One region of the Streptomyces sp. LE64 genome, then DNA from elsewhere that is predicted to be linked to it. Evidence: riboswitches for the same ligand, from Rfam matches in the RefSeq annotation. Region 1 holds a riboswitch; each other region holds the start of a gene.
The links. A riboswitch is a leader RNA that binds a small molecule or an ion and turns the genes downstream of it on or off. The one in region 1 is predicted to bind cobalamin.

Region 1 (4,264 bases):
TCGATGTCCAGGGCTCCCGGCGCCGTCGTGCCCTCGGGCGTCCGCGTCACGTTGTCCTCCGTCTCATCAGCCACAGGAAGAACGGCCCGCCCACCAGGGCGGTGAGGATCCCCACCGGGACCTCCTCGGGACTCATCAGGGTCCGCGCCGCGAGGTCCGCGGCGATCAGGAACGCGGCGCCCAACAGCGCGGCGGCCGGCAGCGCCCGGCGGTGGTCGGCGCCCACCAGCAGCCGCACCACGTGCGGCATGATCAGGCCGACGAAGCCGATCTGACCGCTCACCGCCACCATGGTGCCGATCATCAGCGCCACCACGGTGAACATCGCCGCCCGGAAGCGGTGCACGTCCAGCCCCAGTGCCGTCGCCGCCTCCTCCCCGCTGAGCAACAGGTTCAGCGGACGACTCACCCCGAGCAGCACCGCCGTGCCGGCGAGCACCACCGCGGCGGGTATCCACAGCATCGACCAGGTGGTGCCGGCGAGTCCGCCGAGCATCCAGCGCAGGGCGGACTGGGTCTTGTGCGGGTCGTTCGAGGTGACGATCAGGAAGCTGGCCAGCGCCGACAGCACCTCCGCCATGGCGACCCCGGCCAGGACCAGGCGCAGGGTGGTCATCCGCCCGCCGGAGCGGGCCAGGAAGTACACCGCGACCAGCGCGGCGAGCGCCCCGACGAAGGCCGCCACGGGCAAGGTCACCAGCCCGAACACGGTGATGTTCAGCACCAGCACCAGCACCGCGCCGACCGAGGCGCCCGAGGAGACGCCCAACAGCATCGGGTCGGCGAGCGGATTGCGGACCAGGGCCTGGAGGGCCATGCCGGCCACCGCGAGGCCGGCGCCGACCACCGCGCAGAGCAGCACCCGCGGCAACCGCACGTCCATGACGATGGTCTCCCGCACCGGGGACCAGGTGGCCTCGGCGAGGCCCGGGTGCACCTGGTGCGCCAGGATGCCCCAGACCTGGCCCGCGGGCACCGACACCGAGCCGATGGCGATGCCCGCGGTGGCGGTCACCACCACCGCGCCGGCCAACAGCAGGAGCACCACCGGAAAGGGCGGTCGGGCGCGGCGCGCCCGGGCGGGGGCCGGGGCGCGCCCGGCCCCCCGGTTCACCGGGTCGGCGTCCGCGCGGGGGGCGCCCGTCACCGGAAGCGGGCCGGGTGCAGCTGCCGGGCGAGTCCGTCCACGCCCGCCGGCACCCGGACGCCGAGGACCGTGGAGGAGAGCGGCAGGACCGCGAACCGCTCGTTCCTGATGGCCGGGACGTCCTTCAGTGCGGGGTTGGCCAGCAGGAACTTCTTCTTCTGGGCGACGCTCGTGTCCCCGTAGTCGTAGATGACGATCGCTTCCGGGGCCCGCTCGGCTACCTGCTCGAACGAGACGTCACCGAACTGCTTGTCCAGGTCGGCGAAGACGTTCTGCCCGCCGGCCTGTTCGATCATCTCGTTGCCGATGCCCGCGCCGCCGGCGGTGAAGGCGGTCTTGTCGCCGCTGTCGTAGACGAAGACCTCGACCGGTTCGGTGTCGCCCAGCTTCTCCTCGACGTCCTTGAGGGCCGTGCGGACCTTCTCGATCTCCCGGTCGGCACGGTCCGGTACCCCGAACACCTTGCCGAGGGTGCGCAGTTCGGTCTCGATCAGTTCCATGCTCATCGGCCCGGGCGGACACTCCTCCACGTTCACGTAGGAGTTGACGCCGGCCTTGGCCAGCGCCTCGCGCCCGCGCCCCTCCTTCTCGTCGAAGGCGCTGGAGAAGCCGGCGTAGGCGAAGTCGGGTTCGGCGGCGAGGATGTTCTCGAAGGAGGGGTACTCGTCCGAGATGACCTCGATGCCGCGGTACGCCTCGGCGTACTCGGGCAGGATCTCGTCGTCCAGGTAGGCGGTGCCGACCATGGACTTCTCCAGCCCGAGCGCCAGCAGGATCTCGGTGACGTGCTGGTTCAGGGTGACCGCGCGCTCCGGCGGACGCTCGTAGGTCGTCTTCACCCCGCAGTTGGTGAGGGTGACGGGGAAGCCCTCGGGGGCGTCGCCCGCCGCGCGGTCCTTCCCGTCGTCACCGCCGCCGCTGGCGCAGCCGGATATCAGGAAGACGGCGGCGGCCAGCAGGGACAGGGAGCGTTTGGCCATGGTGGAGTCGGTCCTCTCACCGCGCCACGGCAGGGTGCGCCGTGCCCGCGGTCGGTTCGTTGGTTCAGCGCACGTCGACGGACGGCGTGGTGTTCACCCGACGCGGCGGAGCGAAGACGTACAGGTCGAGGATCTCCGGCAGCGGAACGATCCCGGGCCCGCCGGCCAGCACCCAGGCGATGACGTCCTCGGTGGCCGCGGGGTCGTTGACCAGACCCAGCCAGACGGGACGTCCGCCGGCCGCGCGGCCGGCGGCGGACGGGCGGACCACGACCACGTTGGCCTGGTCGCACACGTCCAGACAGGCGGAGACCGTCACCGGTGTCCGCGCCTGGAACCGCGCGAGTTGCGCGGCGTGGTCCGCGGGCACCTTGGCGCTGCCGCAGCAGCAGTCCCGGCACACCACGACCCGGCACGGCACCGGATCGTCGGCCCGTTGCCCTTCGGGCATCCCGACTCATCCTCCCCTCTGGGGAGATCCGCCCCAGTTCTGTCGAGGAGGCGACCGCGTGAGTCTCCTGGCTCTCGGGTCACCGCTCGCCCCGCCCTTCCCACCCGCACAGGGGCAGTGGGCCGTTCGGGGTCCGCTCGCCGATCACAGTGGCGGGACCGCACCGGATTCGCACCGGTTTCCTCGTTCCGCCGTCGCCTTTCCGCGCCATCATGACAGACCCGGGCCGTGGTGCGTATGCCCAGGGCGCGGTTGCCGTGCAGGTCACACGGGCGTCCGACGGGGAGTCGGTTCCGTCGGTGCGGACGGGGCCACCGTCCGCACCGACGAGCGGGGTCAGGCCGCGACGAGCGCCGCCTCTGCGGCGGGCCGCTCCGACCAACTGTCGGCCAGGTCCCGGCGGGCCCGGGCCACCCTGGAACGGATGGTTCCGATCGGGCAGCCGAGGGCCTCGGCGGCGTCCGCGTACGACCAGCCCAGCAGCCGGGTCAGGACGAACGCCTGCCGCCGTCCGGGCTCCAGCGCTTCGAGGGCGTCCATGAAGGCCACCGACTCCTCGAAACCGGGCAGTTGACGGGGTTGGGCGCGCTCCGCCGCGGCCAGCCAGTCGGCGGTGTCGGCGATCCGGGGTCGGGCGGAGGCCCGGCGCAGCCGGTCCACCACGACCCGGCGGGCGATCGAGAGCAGCCAGGTGCGGGCGCAGGACCGGCCGGCGAACCCGCCGAGGCTGGTGAGCGCGCGCAGGAAGGTCTCCTGTGCCAGGTCCTCGGCCCCGGGCACGTCCGTGGTGAGGTGGGCGACGAACCGCCGCACGTCGTCGTAGGTGGCGTGCACGAAGAGTTCGGCGGCGCGTTGGTCGCCGAGCCCGGCGGCCAGGGCCCAGGTGGTGATCTCCGCGTCCCGGTGGGCGTAGCGGTCGGCCGCGGTGCCGCGGCGCGCGGTGCGCCCCGAGCCGTTCTCCTGTGAATAGGGCATGACAAATCATCCTTCGCATCCGGAATATTTCCGGCAAAGGTGAGAAAAGCGAAAAGTCGGAAAGACGAAAGCTGACGGAAGCGTCAGCGCGCGAAGGGCGGCGGGCCGCGGCGCGGCACCGCGCGCAGCAGGTCCAGCGGGGACGGGAGCCGGTCGCGGGTGGCGCGCTCCGTGGTGCCCGACGGAGGTGCCGGGAGCGGGCGGGCGCCGCCCAGGACCGCCACCGCGAACCGCAGCAGCCCGCTGAGGAACAGGTCCAGGGCCTGCCCCAGTTGGGCGAGGGAGCGCTCGCCGCGCCACAGCCACCAGCCGCACACCGCGCCCGCCAGTGCGTGGGCGCCGGTCATGGCGGAGGTCGGTGCGAGGGCGTCGAGCAGGCCCCCCAGTGCCTGCAGGGCAGCGGTGCCCTCCTCGGCCGGCATCCGGTTGGTGCCCGGCGGCATGACGTGTCCCGCGTGCGGCCCGTGCCCGGGCGTCGGGTCCGGGGGGTCGTGGGCCAGTCCGAACAGGGCGTGCAGGGCGAGCTGGACGGCCGAGCTCACCACGATCACCGTGCCCGCGGAGCGCGGCCGGCGGCTCAACCACCAGCCGACCAGGGCCACGGGGGGCACGGCGAGCAGGTACCCGCCCGGGGCGGGCGAGACCCCCGACGCGAGGTCGTGACCGAATCCGGACACCGTGACGCACACGGCGACGAGGATCGCCGTGTGG
Region 2 (4,264 bases), 4.5 Mb from region 1:
CGGGAACACCATCCCGTCCGTCCCGTCCGCACAATCCAGGACCACCCCGCACGGCACACCCATCGCGGGCACCGCGACATCCAGCAGCCGCGCACCCAGAATCGTGCGGTACGTCCACTCGCGGGCGAACTCGCCGCGGGCCCGGGCGTACCGGGCCAGGGCCTGTTCGTCGGAGAAGGCCAGGATGAACCTGATGCCGTTGAAGTCCGCCGTCAGCAGCCCTCGTTCCTCACCCGGACCCGGTTCCCCGCCCAACGGGACCAGGACCGCCGTCCGCCGGAACCCACCCAGGAGCCGGGCAAACTCCCGCTTACGGGCCACCACTTCGGAGGCAACGAGCAAGGCACCGGCATCATCAACCACCATGCCAGGATCATCCGCCTGCGCACCGGGCTCTTCCCGCACGGGCGACGCCGGTTCACCCACTCCGCCCTCGACGTCCCGCCCAACGTCGGGCGACGACACCGATCGAACCGGACCACTCATCTCCACGTAGTCGGCGAGACGAGACCTCGGCGTTTCCCGCGGCTGATCCACCGCACCCCCGTGCTCAGTCATCCAGACATCATGGCGCACCCCACCTCCCGAACCACAACACGCCTACGACACACCCATGTCACGGAACCCGAGCCCGACACCCACCCGAAAAGTCACCACCACACCCGGCACCGATGCGACGTCACCCACCAGGAACAGCACACGCCGCGCCAGCCGCCGACCAGATTCGTCCGGGGGCTCCGGAGCGAGGATGCGAGGGGCGGCCTCCACGGCTTCCGGGTCGCGCAGGCCAATGCGGCGAGGACAGCAATGGCTGCTCGACCAGGCTGTCGCGGAGCTCGTCCAGCGAGAGCTTCTTGCCGAACTCCGGGCCCTCGTGGCGGGCTCGGAAGTTTGACAGCTCGGCAAACGCAGACTGATTCACTCCGGCCTTGGTGCTGGTCGGGTTTCGCCGAGACGGGGCACAGGATCAGGCGAAGGCCGTTCTCACGTCAGGCAACAAAGCCTAAAGAGTCACCACGTCACGCGTCTTCGCGCGCGGACATGTTCCACGTCCTGCGGCACGCGTACGCCAGCGTGCAGTTGGAGGCGGGGCTCGCCGACGCCGGGCACAAAGTCCCTGAAAAGTCCCTGGCTGCCGATTGGGCCACCGGTCTCGCCCTGAAACCGCACCTCAGGAGCATGATCACCATGGTGGCCGCGACGAACGTCAAGTACAAGGAGACCGCCCGGGGCGGGCTCGCGGTGAACATCATCGAGTGCTGACGGCCCGGACCCGGACCGGCCCTTCCGCGTCCCTCGGCGCGGTCAGGGCCTCACCCGCCCGCACGGCGCACAAGTCGGCCCGGAGCCCCGTGTGACCCGATCCGGGGTCACGTCCAGTGGATTCGCCGGGGCGGACGACGATAAAATCGGGAGGCAAGGCCCGCGGTGCAGGGAAGCCGGTGCGATTCCGGCACGGTCCCGCCACTGTGACCGGGGAGCGCGTCGTCGAGCAGGACGCCACTGACGAGTTGGACGTCGGGAAGGCGGACGGCGTGCGCTGATCCGGGAGTCAGGATACCGGCCGCGGGACGTTCCGTGTTGTCCACGAGGATGGAGCTGACACGCATGGCACCGTTGCGCACCCCCGACTCCGCTGAACCCGCGCTCTGACGGATTCCGGCCATCCGCGATCCCGCGCCCCGGCCCTCGTCGCGCCCGCCCGGGTGCGGGCCTGGTGCGCGCCATCCCCGGATCCCTCCTGACGAGAGCAGGTAGTCATGGTCCGAGAGCACGAACGCACCGCCCTGCGCGCGTGGACGCCCTTCGTCGGCGACGAGCGCACCCCGGGTGCCGCGGAGGCCCACGGCGAGGTCCACGGCCTCGACGTGCCCGTCCCGGTGCCGTTCGCCCACCACCCCTCCGGTGCCGGGAAGGGGTCCGACTCCGGCCATCGCGACCGGTACGGTCCGGACGCCGTCCGTTCCCGCCGGCCGGCCGGGCTGTGCGAAGGCGCGGGCTCCACGATTCCCACGGCGGGTTGAGCGGCCGTGACCAGCGCCCTGCTCAACGAGGACCAGCAAGCCCTCGTCGAGGCCACCCTCGACTTCACCCGGGAGCACCTCGCGCCCCGCGCCCTGGAGTGGGACCGCGACGAGCACTTCCCGGTGGACGTGCTGCGCAAGGCGGCCGCACTGGGCCTGGGCGGCATCTACGTCCGCGAGGAGTCCGGCGGCTCCGGTCTCAACCGGTCCGACGGGGTCCTCGTGTTCGAGACGCTCGCCTCCGGCTGCCCGTCCATCGCTGGCTACCTCTCCATCCACAACATGGCCGCCTGGATGATCGACCACTACGCCGACGACTCCCAACGCGAGCGGTGGTTGCCGCGCCTGTGCACCATGGACGACCTCGCCAGCTACTGTCTCGCCGAACCGGGCGCGGGTTCCGACGCGGCGGCCCTGACGACCCGCGCCGTACGGGACGGTGACGGCTGGGTCCTCACCGGCGTCAAGCAGTTCGTCTCCGGTGCGGGGGCCTCCCGGTTGTACGTCGTGCTGGCCCGCACCGGCGGCGCGGGCGCCGACGGGGTGTCCGCGTTCGTCGTCGACCGGGACGACCCGAACCTCTCCTTCGGGCGGCCCGAACGGAAGATGGGCTGGAACGCCCAGCCGACCCGTCAGGTGGTCCTGAACGGGGTCCGTCTGCCGGCCGACCGACTCCTCGGCCGTGAGGGACAGGGCTTCCGGATCGCCCTGCACGGGCTCGACAGCGGCCGTCTCGGCATCGCCGCCTGTTCCCTGGGCGGGGCCCGCAGCGCCCTCGACCGCAGCCTCGCCCACCTCGCCGACCGCGAGGCGTTCGGCCAGCGCCTCCTCGACGCCCAGGCCCTGCGCTTCCGGCTCGCCGACATGGCGACCGAACTCACCGCGGCCTGGGCCCTGGTCCAACAGGCCGCACAGGCACTCGACCGGGGCGATCCGCAGGCGCCCTACCTGTGCGCGATGGCGAAGCGGTTCGCCACCGACACCGGCTACTCGGTCGCCGACCGTGCGCTCCAGCTCCACGGTGGGTACGGCTACCTCAACGAGTACGGCATCGAGAAGATCGTCCGTGACCTGCGGGTCCACCAGATCCTGGAAGGAACCAACGAGATCATGCGCGTCATCGTGGCCCGGGGGATGACGGAGGCGTTCGGATGAGCGACGTCCTGTTCCACACGCGGGGCCGTGCCGCCCACATCACCCTCAACCGCCCCCGGGCGTTGAACTCCCTCACCCACGGGATGGTGCTCCGCATCGACGGGGCGCTCACGGAATGGGAGCGCGACCCCGCCGTGGAGACGGTCGTCATCACCGGCGCCGGGGAGCGCGGTCTCTGCGCGGGTGGCGACATCCGCGCCATCCACGACGACGCCCGCGACGGCGACGGAACCGCCTCGGCCGCCTTCTGGCGCGACGAGTACCGCCTCAACGCCCGGATCGCCCGCTACCCGAAGCCGTACGTCGCCGTCATGGACGGCCTCGTCATGGGCGGCGGCGTTGGCGTCTCCGCGCACGGCAGCGTCCGGGTCGTCACCGAGCGTTCCGACATCGCCATGCCCGAGACCGGCATCGGGTTCGTCCCCGATGTCGGCGGCACCCGCCTGCTCGCCCTCGCCCCCGGAGAACTCGGCACCCACCTCGCCCTGACCGGCGCGCGGATCGGCGCCGCGGACGCCCTGCTGTGCGGTCTCGCCGACCACTACGTGCCCTCAGCCTCGCTCCGCCCCCTCATCGACGACCTCGCCCGGCTGCCGGTGCACGAGGCCCTCGCGCGTCACGTCCAGGCCCCTTTGCCGGGAGAACTGGCCGAGCAACGGGAGTGGATCGACGACTGCTACCGCGCGGACACCGTCGAGGAGATCCTCCGACGCCTCCTCGCCCGGGGCCGCCCCGTCGCCGAGGAGACAGCCGGGACCCTGCTCGCCAAGTCCCCGACCGCCCTCAAGGTCACCCTCGCCGCGCTGCGCCGCGTCCGCCGGCTCGGACCGCTGGAGCGGGTCCTCGACCAGGAGTACCGCGTCTCCTGCGCCTGCCTGCGCCACCCCGACCTGGTGGAGGGCATCCGTGCCCAAATCGTCGACAAGGACCGCGAGCCCCGCTGGTCGCCGGCGACCCTCGCGGAAGTCGCCGAAGCGGATGTGGAGGGTTTCTTCGCCCCGCTCGGCGAGCGGGAACTCGGTCTCGCCGACCGGCCCCGCACCACCGAGGAGGCGCCCTGGTGAGCCGGACCGTCCTGGCCCCCG
Region 3 (4,264 bases), 4.3 Mb from region 1:
CCGCTGAGCGTCTCGCGCTTGAACAGGTTGGACACCTGCGGCTCGATGCACTCGTAGACGCCGGCGATGGAGGCGATGGTGGCGGTCGGGGCGATCGCCAGCAGCAGCGAGTTGCGCATCCCGGTGGTGGCGATCCGCTCGCGCAGCTTCGCCCACCGCTCGGGCCAGTGCAGTTCGACCCCGTAGTGGTCGGGGTGCAGCACGCCGCGGGCGGTGCGGGTCTTCTCCCAGGCGGGGAAGGTGCCGGCGCGCTCGGCGAGGTCGGCGGACGCCTCGTAGGCGGTCAGCATGATCCGCTCGGCGAGCCGGGTCGACAGGGCGTGGGCCTCGGCGGAGTCGAAGGGCAGCCGCAGCCGGAAGAACACGTCCTGGAGGCCCATGGCCCCCAGACCCACCGGCCGCCAGCGGGAGTTGGAGCGGCCGGCCTGCTCGGTCGGGTAGAAGTTGATGTCCACGACCCGGTCGAGGAAGGTCACCGCGGTCCGCACGGTGGCGTCCAGCCGCTCCCAGTCGATGGCCTGGTCGGCCGGGGTGCCCGGGGCGCCCACGACGAACGCGCCCAGGTTGACCGAGCCGAGGTTGCACACCGCGGTCTCGCCGTCGTCCGTGACCTCCAGGATCTCCGTGCAGAGGTTGGAGGAGTGGACGGTGTGGCCGGGCTCCGCGGTCTGGTTGGCGGTGCGGTTGGAGGCGTCCTTGAACGTCATCCAGCCGTTGCCGGTCTGGGCCAGGGTGCGCATCATCCGGCCGTACAGGTCCCGCGCCGGCATGGTCTTGCGGGCCAGCCCCGCGGCCTCCGCCGCGCGGTAGGCGGTGTCGAACGCGTCGCCCCACAGGTCGACCAGCTCGGGCACGTCGGAGGGGGAGAACAACGACCACGGGCCGTCCTCGGCGACCCGCCGCATGAACTCGTCGGGCACCCAGTGCGCCAGGTTGAGGTTGTGGGTGCGCCGGGCGTCCTCGCCGGTGTTGTCCCGCAGCTCCAGGAACTCCTCGATGTCGGAGTGCCAGGTCTCCAGGTAGACCGCCGCCGCGCCCTTGCGCCGTCCGCCCTGGTTGACCGCGGCCACCGAGGCGTCCAGGGTCTTGAGGAAGGGCACGATGCCGTTGGAGTGGCCGTTGGTGCCGCGGATCAGCGAACCGCGCGAGCGGATGCGGGAGTACGACAGGCCGATGCCGCCGGCGTGCTTCGACAGCCGGGCCACCTGGTGGTAGCGGTCGTAGAGGGAGTCCAGCTCGTCCTTGGGGGAGTCCAGCAGGTAGCAGGAGGACATCTGCGGGTGCCGGGTGCCGGAGTTGAACAGCGTCGGCGAGGAGGGCAGGTAGTCGAGGCGGCTCATCAGGCCGTAGAGCGCCGCGACCTCGTCCACCGCGCGGGTGCTGTCGTCCTCGGCGAGCCCGCAGCCCACGCGCAGCAGGAAGTGCTGGGGGGTCTCGATCACCTTGCGGGTGTGCGGGTGGCGCAGCAGGTAGCGGCTGTGCAGGGTGCGCAGTCCGAAGTAGCCGAAGCGGTCGTCGGCGTCCTGGTCGACCAGGGCGTCCAGGCGCTCGGCGTGCCGGGCGACGAAGTCCGCGGTCCGGTCGGCGATGAGCCCCTCGCGGTGGCCGGTGGCGACCGACTCGGTGAAGGTGCGCACCCCCTGCGAGGCGGCTTCGGCGGCGATGGAGAGGGTGAGCAGCCGGGCGGCGAGCCGGGAGTAGGCGGGGTCCTCGGAGATGAGTCCGGCGGCGGCCTCGGTGGCGAGTTCGCGCAGTTCGGCCTCGTCGGCGCGGGCGGACCGGCCGCGCAGCGCGGCGGCGGCGACCCGGCCGGGGTCGGCGTCGGGGAGGTCGGCGGTGAGGTCGGTCAGGGTCCGCAGCAGCGCGGTCCCCGGGCCGTCGGTCTGCTCGGCCCGGTTCCCCGGGGCGCCTTGGTCTGCGGACCGCTCGTTCGCAGGAGCCCGATCGACGGTTGACGCCGGATCGGCTGGCGCGATCGTCACGTGAAGCTCTCCCTCGCTCGGCACGGGCCTGACGGGGAAGCGGGCGCGGGCACGCGGACGTGCCCGCCGAAGGCGGTCCGCCGCGTCCACCGGCCCAGTCCACGAGGCCCGGACGTCTCATCTCCACCCGGACCGGTCGGAACGGGTGCGCCACCAGCAGGTCATCGGACTGCTGGGTGTGCGAAAGCACACCGAATACACCGTTGCGGGACAGTTCCGGATTCGCACCGGATTCCCCTGGGGTGGCGGCGAGCATGAGCATACATCTTGTGTTGGGTCCCGATGCTGAGCCCACATCTTGTGTCTGTGTGGCGCACGGCACGTAGGTGGCGAGGACCCTCGGGGCGGTGCGGCACGGCTCGAACACGGCCCCGGGGCGCGGCCGTCGGGGCCGCTCGCGGGGCGTGGCGGGGGCGGGGAGGGGCGCTCGTCGGATGCGGGGTGTCCGGCGGTGACGGGTGCGCCGCGGTGCGTCGTGGCGCCGCCTCGCGGGGCCACCCGTCCGCCGTCGGATTCCCGTGGTGGTCACGCCGGGTGAGCGGTCGGGGGCGGTCTGAAAGTGGCGGCAGAGGTCCAGACAACATCCCCGCAACCGGGGTTCGTGGTCGGCCCTACGCCATTCGACGGGCCGTCGTCCAGCCTGTGGTGCGAGGTTCCTGGGACAGGAGGGGGAGGGGTGTCGGGTGCCCGAAGAGGCCCGTCCGTCCCGTTCCTCCGGTGCTCCGGAGCGGACGCGCCGGTGCCCCGGCGGGCTCGGGAACGGCCCGCCGGGGCACCGGGGTGCGCGGGGTCAGTCCTGGGGGCGCTTGAGCCGGGCCACGAACTTGTAGCGGTCGCCGCGGTAGACCGAGCGCACCCACTCCACGGGACGTCCCTCGCCGTCCACGGAGTGGCGGGAGAGCATCAGCATCGGCAGGCCCACGTCCGTGCTGAGCAGGCCGGCTTCGCGCGGGGTGGCGAGCGAGGTCTCGATGGTCTCCTCGGCCTCGGCCAGGTGGATGCCGTAGACCTCGGCCAACGCCGTGTACAGGGAGGTGTACTTGACCAGGGACCGGCGCAGCGCGGGGAAGCGCTTGGCGGACAGGTGCGTGGTCTCGATGGCCATCGGCTCGCCGCTGGCCAGCCGGAGCCGCTCGATCCGCAGCACCCGCCCGCCGGCCGTGATGTCGAGCAGCTCCGCGAGCCGGTCGTCGGCGGTGACGTACCCGACGTCGAGCAGCTGGGAGGTGGGCTCCAGCCCCTGGGCCCGCATGTCCTCGGTGTAGGAGGTGAGCTGGAGCGCCTGCGCCACCTTGGGCTTGGCGACGAAGGTCCCCTTGCCCTGGATGCGCTCCAGTCGACCCTCGACCACCAGTTCCTGGAGCGCCTGGCGTACCGTGGTGCGGGAGGTGTCGAACTCTGCGGCGAGTGTCCGCTCCGGTGGGACCGGGCTACCCGGTGCCAGCGTGTCGGTCATGTCGAGCAGGTGTTTCTTCAGCCGGTAGTACTTCGGCACGCGTGCGGTGCGGCCCGTTGTTGCCGTTTCCGTCGCCGCGGACGTACCCATCCGGGTAACCTCGCTGGCCATCGTCCGCCTTTCCGGCTGTCGTGCTGCTGCCGCCACCGGCTCCTCCGTCTGTAGCGGCTCACATCGTGACACGGCGTGCCCGGAGTGAGCCGAGCCCCCTCAGGTGTCGGTCCGATAACGGACGTGACAGCCCTTCTTATACACCCTTGACACCCCTAAAGGTCTAGGCCAAGCTCCGGGTACTGGTCTACACCATTAAAGGCCAGGTCCCAGTCCCACGTGCAGTTTCTCGCGTAGTCATTCGCTGTGGGTGTGGGGGGTAGGCATCCTGAGGAGGGTGACGTGAAGCGCAAGCTCATTGCGGCCATCGGTGTCGCGGGCATGGTGTTCTCGGTCGCGGCGTGCGGCAGCGACAAGGACGAGGACAAGAAGGGCTCCGGCGACTCGAAGAAGGGCGGGACGATCACCGTCTGGTCCATGGACGGGTCGACGCCTGACGCCTGGAAGTCGGCCGTCGCGGCCGACTTCGAGAAGAAGACCGGTGCGAAGGTCAAGTTCGAGACCCAGGTCTGGAACGGCATCCAGCAGAAGATCACCACCGCGCTCTCCGAGTCCTCGCCGCCGGACGTCATCGAGGTCGGCAACACCCAGACCCCCGCCTACGCCGCCACCGAGGGCCTCGCCGAGCTGGGCGACCTGAAGAGCGAGATCGGTGCGGACTGGACCCCGGCGCTCAACCAGTCGGCCATCTACAACGGCAAGCAGTACGCCGCGC

Region 2: it holds a riboswitch for cobalamin, as region 1 does, so the genes downstream of both, ACSMX9_RS21750 (hypothetical protein) here and ACSMX9_RS01240 ((2Fe-2S) ferredoxin domain-containing protein) in region 1, are expected to answer to the same signal.
Region 3: it holds a riboswitch for cobalamin, as region 1 does, so the genes downstream of both, ACSMX9_RS20710 (ribonucleoside-diphosphate reductase subunit alpha) here and ACSMX9_RS01240 ((2Fe-2S) ferredoxin domain-containing protein) in region 1, are expected to answer to the same signal.

Annotation. Positions count from the first base shown of each region.
Region 1 is NZ_CP199708.1:305,336-309,599, reverse strand. It holds gene ACSMX9_RS01255 (ABC transporter ATP-binding protein) at 1-50, opposite strand, end outside; gene ACSMX9_RS01250 (FecCD family ABC transporter permease) at 47-1,114, opposite strand; gene ACSMX9_RS01245 (ABC transporter substrate-binding protein) at 1,144-2,127, opposite strand; gene ACSMX9_RS01240 ((2Fe-2S) ferredoxin domain-containing protein) at 2,192-2,578, opposite strand; cobalamin riboswitch at 2,623-2,799, opposite strand; gene ACSMX9_RS01235 (sigma-70 family RNA polymerase sigma factor) at 2,915-3,553, opposite strand; gene ACSMX9_RS01230 (hypothetical protein) at 3,637-4,264, opposite strand, start outside.
Region 2 is NZ_CP199708.1:4,808,081-4,812,344, reverse strand. It holds gene ACSMX9_RS21760 (hypothetical protein) at 1-558, opposite strand, end outside; gene ACSMX9_RS21755 (hypothetical protein) at 1,042-1,263, shown strand; cobalamin riboswitch at 1,410-1,583, shown strand; gene ACSMX9_RS21750 (hypothetical protein) at 1,761-2,024, shown strand; gene ACSMX9_RS21745 (acyl-CoA dehydrogenase family protein) at 2,031-3,179, shown strand; gene ACSMX9_RS21740 (enoyl-CoA hydratase/isomerase family protein) at 3,176-4,243, shown strand.
Region 3 is NZ_CP199708.1:4,573,115-4,577,378, forward strand. It holds gene ACSMX9_RS20710 (ribonucleoside-diphosphate reductase subunit alpha) at 1-1,982, opposite strand, end outside; cobalamin riboswitch at 2,121-2,244, opposite strand; gene ACSMX9_RS20715 (GntR family transcriptional regulator) at 2,773-3,528, opposite strand; gene ACSMX9_RS20720 (extracellular solute-binding protein) at 3,832-4,264, shown strand, end outside.